Linked DNA regions of Flavivirga spongiicola. The protein of the gene in region 2 binds, or shares a complex with, the protein of the main gene of each other region. Links are inferred from orthologs where the notes say so. Each region holds a gene or a part of one and is shown on either strand. Other genes may lie near its edges.

Region 1 (3,870 bases), 1.0 Mb from region 2 along the record:
TAATTGAACACCAGCATCCATAAGTGCCATAGTACCAGAACAAACCGTTGCCATAGAAGACGAACCGTTACTTTCTAATACTTCAGAAACAACACGAACTGTATAAGGGCAATCTTCAGGAACCATACCTTTTAAAGCACGTTGTGCTAAATTACCATGTCCTACTTCACGACGAGATGTCCCACGAATTGGTCTGGCCTCTCCTGTTGAAAAAGGAGGGAAGTTATAATGTAAATAGAAACGTTCTTCTCCTTCAAAAGATGGCATATCTATTTGATTCGCTTCTCTAGATGTTCCTAAAGTAACTGTTGCTAATGCTTGAGTTTCTCCACGAGTAAAGATTGCAGAACCATGAGTTGATGGTAAATAATCAATCTCACACCAAATAGGTCTAATTTCATCAGTCTTACGACCATCTAAACGTAAACCTTCGTTTAAAGTTAAATCTCTAACAGCCGCTTTTTCAGCTTTACTGTAATATTTAGATATTAAACCTCCAATATCTTCTAATTCTTCTTCAGAGAAAGTCGCTTTTATTTCTTCTTTGATTTCTGCAAATGCAGCGCCTCTTTCATGTTTAGCAGAACCTGCTTTTGCTACAGCATATACTTTGTCGTATGCCATATCATGAATTTTTTGAGCTAAATCGGTATCTTCACGTTCAGGTTCGTACTCGCGAACTTCTTTTTTTCCGAATGCTTCAGCTAAAGCAACTTGTGCAGCACATTGTACTTTAATAGCTTCGTGTGCAAATTTGATAGCTTCAGTCATTTCTTCCTCAGAAATCTCATCCATTTCACCTTCAACCATCATTACAGAATCAGCCGAGGCACCAATCATCATATCAATGTCAGACTCTAATAACTGAGAACGTGTTGGGTTGATTACGAATTCGCCGTTTACACGACCAACTCTGGCTTCAGAAATAGCACATTCAAAAGGGAAATCTGATAGTTGAATAGCAGCAGAAGCCGCTAATCCAGCCATGGCATCTGGCATAACATCATCATCATGAGACATTAACTGAATCATCACCTGAGTTTCACTATGATAATCTTTTGGGAATAATGGACGTAAAACACGGTCTACAAGACGCATTGTTAATACTTCACCATCACTAGGTCTTGCTTCTCTTTTAAAGAAACCTCCAGGATAACGTCCTGCCGCAGCAAATTTTTCTCTATAGTCAACTGTTAATGGTAAGAAGTCAACATCTGACTGTTTGTAATTGGAAACAACTGTACACAAAAGCATACATTTTCCAGATTGCACAACAACGCTACCATGCGCTTGTTTTGCTAATTTTCCAGTTTCGATAGAAATTTCTCTACCGTTACCTAGGTCTATGACCTCTCTAAAAACTTGTGGAATCATAAATTTTTTAATTCTAATTAAACAATGGTCGTTGTGTTGTTGTAGTTGTTGTGTGACCAATGAAAAACTATGTGTCCTGAACTCATTTCAGGATCTGCTTAATCATATAATTACGTAATTTATACTCTTCGTCCGAGTTATATTATTTGCGCATCACTTTATTTTTTGGCTAGAGACAGCTGCGCAAAAACAAAAAAGAGGCTGTTAAGCCTCTTTTAATTATTTTCTTAATCCTAATTCTTTTACTATGGCACGATATCTTAAGATATCTTTCTTAGTTAAGTAATCTAGTAAAGCACGACGCTTTCCCACTAATTTTACTAACGAACGCTCTGTATTAAAATCTTTACGATTGTTTTTTAAGTGCTCTGTTAAGTGATTAATTCTGTAAGTGAACAACGCAATTTGCCCTTCTGCAGAACCTGTGTTTTTTGCATCTTTACCATGTTTTTTAAAGATGGCTTCTTTTTCTTTTTGATCTAAATACATGCTAATATTATTGTAAATAATTGTTATGTAAACGAAAGTTTATCTTTCGAGCGGCAAATATAGTGATTTTTAATGGATACAAACAATATTTTATAGAATACAAAACATTGTTTGTACTTCTATTACAGTTATTACAGCAGGTAAAAAATGCACATTTAAAAAAGAAAGATAAAAAACTTGAAACTATCTATGATAATACGAACCTCAACTAGCCTTATTTATACTACAAAAAAGATCTGTCAGGTTTTAAAAACCTGACAGATCTAAGTCGTTAAATCTTATGTATTTATACTCTTAAAGGTTGATTTGTTATTAAGTCGAGGTATTTGTTTACTTTGTTTTTCAACTCATTTCTAACTGTAATAAAATCTAAGAAACCATGCTCTAATAAAAACTCGGCAGTTTGAAAACCTTCTGGTAATTCTTTTCCCGTAGTATCTCTTACAATTCGTGGTCCTGCAAATCCAATTAAAGCGCCAGGTTCACTAATATTTATATCACCTAACATAGCAAATGATGCGGTCGTACCACCTGTAGTTGGATCTGTACATAGTGAAATGTATGGAATTTGTGCATCAGCTAGCTGAGCTAGTTTTACAGATGTTTTAGCCAATTGCATTAAAGATAATGCAGCTTCCATCATTCTTGCTCCCCCAGATTTAGATATGACCATTAAAGGCATTTTGTTCTTTAATGCATAATCTGCAGCACGAGCAATTTTTTCACCTACAACACTTCCCATAGAACCGCCAATAAATGCAAAATCCATACAGGCAACTACTAAGTCTTTTCCTTTGGATTTTCCAACAGCTGTACGAACAGCATCTTTTAAATTGGTTTTATCTTGAGCTGCTTTTAAACGCTCTGGATATTTTTTTGTATCCACAAATTTAAGTGGATCTTTAGATTCTAAATTAGCATCTAGTTCTTTAAATTTATTGTCGTCAAATAATATTTCGAAATATTCTTTACTTCCTATGCGTACATGATAACCATCTTCTGGGCTTACATAGAAGTTTTTCTCTAATTCTTCTGCATCAACAACTTTACCTGTGGGAGATTTATACCAAAGACCTTTAGGAGTATCTTTTTTCTCCTGAGTGGTTGTAGTGATTCCTTTTGTTTTTCTTTTAAACCAAGACATAATGAGTTACGATTTAACTTTCCCTAGTAAAAGGGAATCTTTTAAAATTTAGTTAGCACTTTGAGATTCCTGCTTTACTGAAATAAGTTCAGCACATGCCGCAGGAATGACATTCACGTTAAGAATTATTCATCCTTTAATATTGTTAAATACGAAATCGTGAATACTTCGTATTTGAGGCATTTGTTTAAACACTCCCAAATTTTATTGGAAAGCGATTATCGAAAGCCAGACCACAAAATTAAACCTTTTTTTAATTTTGTGGTTACGCCCTAATGATTTTATTAATTCAATACTTGTAACTTGTTGTTTTGTAGGTGTATATGTAAAAAAGACTCTGTGTTGTACAGAGCCTTTAATGAATGTATTTGTAGTAAATTTACCTATAATTATAAGGTGTTTACATTGTTTAAATCTTCAAAAGCCTTTTTTAAGCGTTCTGTAAAAGTAACTTCACCAGCACGTAACCAAACACGTGGGTCATAGAATTTTTTATTTGGAACATCATCTCCATCAGGATTTCCTATCTGTGCTTTTAAATATTCAGATTTATCATCCATATAGTCGCGAATACCACTCATAAAGGCATATTGTAAATCAGTATCGATATTCATTTTTATAACACCGTAGCTGATACCTTCGCGAATTTCTTCAACCGTAGAACCAGAACCACCATGGAAAACAAAATCGATATGATTTTCTTCAACACCATATTTCTTAGTAATATATTCTTGAGAATTTTTTAAGATTTTAGGAGTTAATTTTACGTTTCCTGGCTTGTAAACCCCATGTACATTACCAAAAGCTGCTGCAATTGTGAATTGATCACTTACTTTGCTTAATTCTTCGTAAGCATAAGCTAC
Region 2 (4,925 bases):
ATATTGTTCTGCATATACTTCAAAGCTCCTAAGCAATAGTTTGCCTGTGTATTTAGCTCATTATCTTTAATAGATTTTGAACATTCTTGAAATAGAGCTTCTGCCTTTTTATAATCCTCTTTTTGAAAGTACACTTTTCCCAAGCCCAATTTCAACCATCCTAACTCTGAATACTTTATAGAGTTTTTGACCATGGAAATACCTTCTATATACGCTTTAAGAGCATTTTCATAAAGCCCATTCATATACATTCCATCACCGAGAAGCCTTTTGGCCTTAATTTGATATGAATTATAATTATTTAGTTTTTCATCTGTATGAGAAATAACCGAATCTATTTTTTTAGCATAGAATACTATAGAATCTGTTGTTCCTGCACGAACATGTGTTATTCCAATATTATATATCAAATTCAGTTTTTTATCTATATCTGTTTCGTGTTTTAGTTGATGATAAACGGAATCTGGAATAATATTAGGCATATAGCCAAAGGCCTTAAAATTAACCTTTTCTTGGCCAATAACTGTGTTAAAACAGAGGAGTAACACTAAGAAAATTACGGTATTGTCTCTATATTTTTGACAAGGAAAGACCTTCTTTGTATAATGACTCAATATGGTACTAGTTTTTAAATTTCAAGTAATAAAAAAACTCCGAAATTGCTTTCGGAGTTTTATGATTTATTCTTCTATTTCTTCTTTTTCTATTACAAAGTCTTCCATAAACTTGGTGGTATAATTTCCAGCTAAATAATCTGGATGATCCATAAGTTGCCTGTGGAAAGGAATCGTGGTTTTAATACCTTCTATTACAAATTCGTCTAGAGCGCGCTTCATTTTATTAATAGCCTCTTCCCTTGTTTGCGCTGTTGTAATTAACTTAGCAATCATAGAATCGTAATTCGGCGGTATCGCATAACCAGCATAAACATGTGTATCTAGACGCACACCATGACCCCCTGGGGCATGTAACGTCGTTATGACACCTGGTGATGGACGAAAACCATTAAATGGATCTTCTGCATTTATACGACATTCAATAGAATGTAATTTAGGCGTATAATTTTTTCCGGAAATTGGTACTCCCGCAGCTACCAAAATTTGCTCACGAATTAAGTCGAAATCTATCACTTGTTCAGTAATAGGGTGTTCTACCTGAATACGTGTATTCATTTCCATAAAATAGAAATTGCGATGCTTGTCTACCAGAAACTCTATGGTTCCTGCACCTTCATATTTAATATACTCTGATGCTTTAACAGCTGCCGTTCCCATGTCAGTACGAAGTTTTTTCGTCATAAAAGGAGATGGCGTTTCCTCTGTTAATTTTTGATGACGACGTTGGATTGAACAGTCTCTTTCTGATAAGTGACATGCTTTACCTCGAGAATCTCCAACAATTTGAATTTCTATATGCCTTGGCTCTTCAATAAGCTTTTCCATATACATATCGTCGTTACCAAATGCTGCCTTACTTTCTTGCCTTGCTGAGTCCCATGCATCTTTTAATTCTTCGGGTTTCCATACGGCACGCATACCTTTACCACCGCCTCCGGCAGATGCTTTTAACATAACAGGATACCCTGTTTCTTTTGCTATTTTTTCACAATCTTCAAACGTTTGTATAACCCCATCACTTCCTGGAACACACGGTACACCCGCAGCTTTCATAGTCGCTTTAGCATTCGCCTTATCGCCCATTCTATCGATCATCTCCGGCGAAGCACCAATAAACTTTATGCCGTGTTCGTCACAGATTTTTGAAAATTTAGCGTTTTCGGATAAGAAACCATATCCTGGGTGAATAGCATCAGCATTAGTAATTTCTGCTGCTGCTATTATATTAGACATTTTTAAATAGGACTCACTACTTGATGCCGGACCTATACAAACAGCTTCATCTGCAAATTTAACATGCAAACTTTCTTCATCTACCGTTGAGTAAACAGCTACCGTTTTAATACCCATCTCTTTACAGGTTCTAATAACACGTAGCGCTATTTCTCCTCTATTGGCTATTAATATTTTTTTGAACATAACTTGTTGAATTAAAAATTACAAATTCCAATCGCCAAATTCCAAACATTGGATTTTGAGATTTGTATATTGGAATTTTTAATAGGTTATGACGGGTCTACTAAAAATAGTGGTTGATCAAATTCTACAGGTGAAGAATCGTCAACTAATATTTTAACTATTTTTCCAGAAACTTCAGATTCAATTTCATTGAAAAGTTTCATGGCTTCAATAATACAAAGTACATCACCTTCTGCGATGGTTTGTCCAACCTCAACAAATAAAGGTTTATCTGGTGATGGTTTTCTATAAAAAGTCCCAATGATTGGAGACTTAATCGTGATGTATTTTGAGTCTGCATCTGCTGCAGGTTCTTTTGTTTCAGTTTTTGTAACTTCTGCTATAGCTGGCTGTACAGCAACTGGAGCAGCCTGAGGTATATGAGCGGCAGGAACCTGATGCACAATTGTTGTGTCTGATTCTGATCCTGTTTTAATGGTGATTTTAATATCATCCATCTCTAATTTAACCTCACTTGCACCAGATTTGGCAACAAACTTGATTAAGTTTTGAATCTCTTTTATATCCATAATTTTGCAATTAGTTAATGGTTAGTTTATTGAATTATATGCCCATTTTAAATAAATGGCCCCCCAATTAAATCCGCCTCCAAAAGCGGCAAATATTATATTATCTCCTTTTTTAAGTTTTGATTCGTAGTCATTTAAAAGCAAAGGTAACGTTGCAGATGTTGTATTGCCATATTTTTCAATGTTCATCATGACCTTTTCTTCTTCTAAATTCATACGTTGTGCAGTGGCATCAATAATTCGCTTATTTGCTTGATGCGCTGCCAGCCAAGAAACATCGTCTTTCGTTAAGTTGTTTCGTTCTAACACTTTAATAGTTGCATCTGCCATATTGAATACCGCATTTTTAAATACCGTTCTTCCTTCTTGAAAAACATATTGCCCACCTTCTTCCATAGTTTCTGGTGTTAACGGAAATGAAGACCCTCCATAAGTAGCTCGTAGAAACTCTCTACCAGAACCATCACTTCTTAAATATTCGTCTTGAAGTCCTAAATTCTCTTCATTAGGCTCAAATAAAACAGCGCCTGCTCCATCACCAAAAATGATACAAGTAGCTCTATCTTCATAATTAATAATGGAGGACATTTTATCTGCTCCAATTAATAATACATTTTTATACCTACCTGATTCTATATAACCTGAGGCTACCGACATCCCAAACAAAAAACTAGAGCACGCCGCATCCATATCAAACGAAAAGGCATTAATTGCTCCAATATTAGATGCTGTAAAAGCTGCAGTTGAGGCTGCTTTCACATCTGGTGTTGCCGTAGCGACAATAACAAGTTCTATATCTTTGGGATCAATACCTCTTTTATCAATAAGGTCTTGGGCAGCTTTAATAGCTAAGTAAGACGTTCCTTTTCCCTCGCCTTTAAGAATCCTGCGTTCTTTTATTCCTGTACGAGAGGTAATCCATTCATCATTTGTATCAACCATAGTCTCAAGAATTTGGTTGGTTAATACATATTCTGGCACATATGCGCCTACAGCTGTAATTGCTGCTGAGATTTTACTCATAATTTTATAGTTAATTAGACCAAAAAATCATTAGAATTGGACAAAAAAGTTCAAATTTTGGTGAAAACTACTAAATTTTAGTTTAATAACACACAAATAAATTGTTTTTGTCTTAGAAAAAACACTTCATAAAAAAAAACGCTCACATGTGAGCGTTTTATTATATGCGTGCATACTATTTATGCTACGTTTTCTACTTCTGAGTTATCAATTAAAACTTGACCTCTGTAGTATAATTTCCCTTCATGCCAATGAGCTCTGTGGTATAAATGAGCTTCTCCAGTTGTTGGACATGTAGCAATCTGTGGCGCAGTTGCTTTGTAATGTGTTCTTCTCTTATCTCTTCTTGTTTTTGAGATTTTTCTTTTAGGATGTGCCATTTTTTATATTTATTTATCCGTTAATAGTTTCTTTAATGTATTCCAACGAGGATCGATATCCTCTTTTTCTTTATCTTCTTTAAGTTTTGGACTTAATTCTTCTAGCTTTTTAAGTATGTCTGAATTTAAAGTGCCATCTTCAACTCCTGGATGTACTCTTTTATTTGGTACAGCAAGGACAATTAATTCGTAAATGTATTGTTGTATATTAATTTCATAAGTCCCGTGAGGAATTATAAGAATATCAATATGTTCATCATTATACGCATCTCCAAAATTCACCACTAAATCAAACTCATTTTCTATAGTTTGATTATATGGTTCGTTTGTTAAATCACAATTAACATTAACCCATCCTGAAACTTTAAAATGCAATTCAAGTAATGTTGTTTTTTTTTCTAGTTCAACATTTACATGGATATTTACATCATTAAATTCTTCATACTCAAAATATTCAAAGAACGCTTGTTCAATCTTGTACTCAAAAAGATGTTTCGCTATTTTTAACCCTACAAATGGAATTGTAAACTCTTTCAAAGGCTTCATTCTCTCATCTATTTTGAGCCTGCAAATATATGAATTTTTATGTTATGCAACATTACTTATAAACATTTTTTTGTTTATATCTATCTCTTTGCTTTTTTTAACGGATTTGAGGTAAGTTCTTCATAATCAAATCTATTCTTATATATCTGTATGGCGGAAAAAATAGCTTCCTTAAACGAGCTTGAATCCGCGGTTCCCTTTCCTGCTATTTCATAGGCGGTGCCATGATCTGGCGAGGTTCTTACTTTATTTAGGCCTGCTGTAAAATTAACTCCTTGACCAAAAGATAATGTTTTAAAAGGAATTAAACCCTGATCGTGATATGTGGCAATTATAGCATCGAAATTTTTATAATTACTAGACCCAAAAAA

The links.
Region 1: the proteins of accB (region 2) and accD are in contact, whole or in part, in a solved structure (PDB 8UXZ), measured with the Escherichia coli proteins. The link is inferred for Flavivirga spongiicola from one-to-one orthologs.

What each region holds. Positions count from the first base shown.
Region 1 is NZ_JAUOEO010000001.1:3,283,500-3,287,369, forward strand. What follows is about bases 1,079-3,870. They hold accD (acetyl-CoA carboxylase, carboxyltransferase subunit beta), read right to left. Parts: upstream 3,008-3,870; coding sequence 2,150-3,007; downstream 1,079-2,149. Other genes in these bases: Q4Q47_RS13160 (polyribonucleotide nucleotidyltransferase), read right to left, coding at 1,079-1,374; rpsO (30S ribosomal protein S15), read right to left, coding at 1,594-1,863; fbaA (class II fructose-bisphosphate aldolase), read right to left, coding at 3,397-3,870. In the rest of the region: more of Q4Q47_RS13160, read right to left, coding at 1-1,078.
Region 2 is NZ_JAUOEO010000001.1:2,246,117-2,251,041, reverse strand. Bases 865-3,632 are described here. They hold accB (acetyl-CoA carboxylase biotin carboxyl carrier protein), read right to left. Parts: upstream 2,606-3,632; coding sequence 2,123-2,605; downstream 865-2,122. Other genes in these bases: Q4Q47_RS08955 (beta-ketoacyl-ACP synthase III), read right to left, coding at 2,627-3,628; accC (acetyl-CoA carboxylase biotin carboxylase subunit), read right to left, coding at 865-2,036. Also shown: Q4Q47_RS08970 (tetratricopeptide repeat-containing sensor histidine kinase), read right to left, coding at 1-482; more of accC, read right to left, coding at 681-864; rpmF (50S ribosomal protein L32), read right to left, coding at 3,808-4,008; Q4Q47_RS08945 (YceD family protein), read right to left, coding at 4,018-4,554; 4-hydroxythreonine-4-phosphate dehydrogenase PdxA, read right to left, coding at 4,635-4,925. UniProt on the Escherichia coli protein: This protein is a component of the acetyl coenzyme A carboxylase complex; first, biotin carboxylase catalyzes the carboxylation of the carrier protein and then the transcarboxylase transfers the carboxyl group to form malonyl-CoA.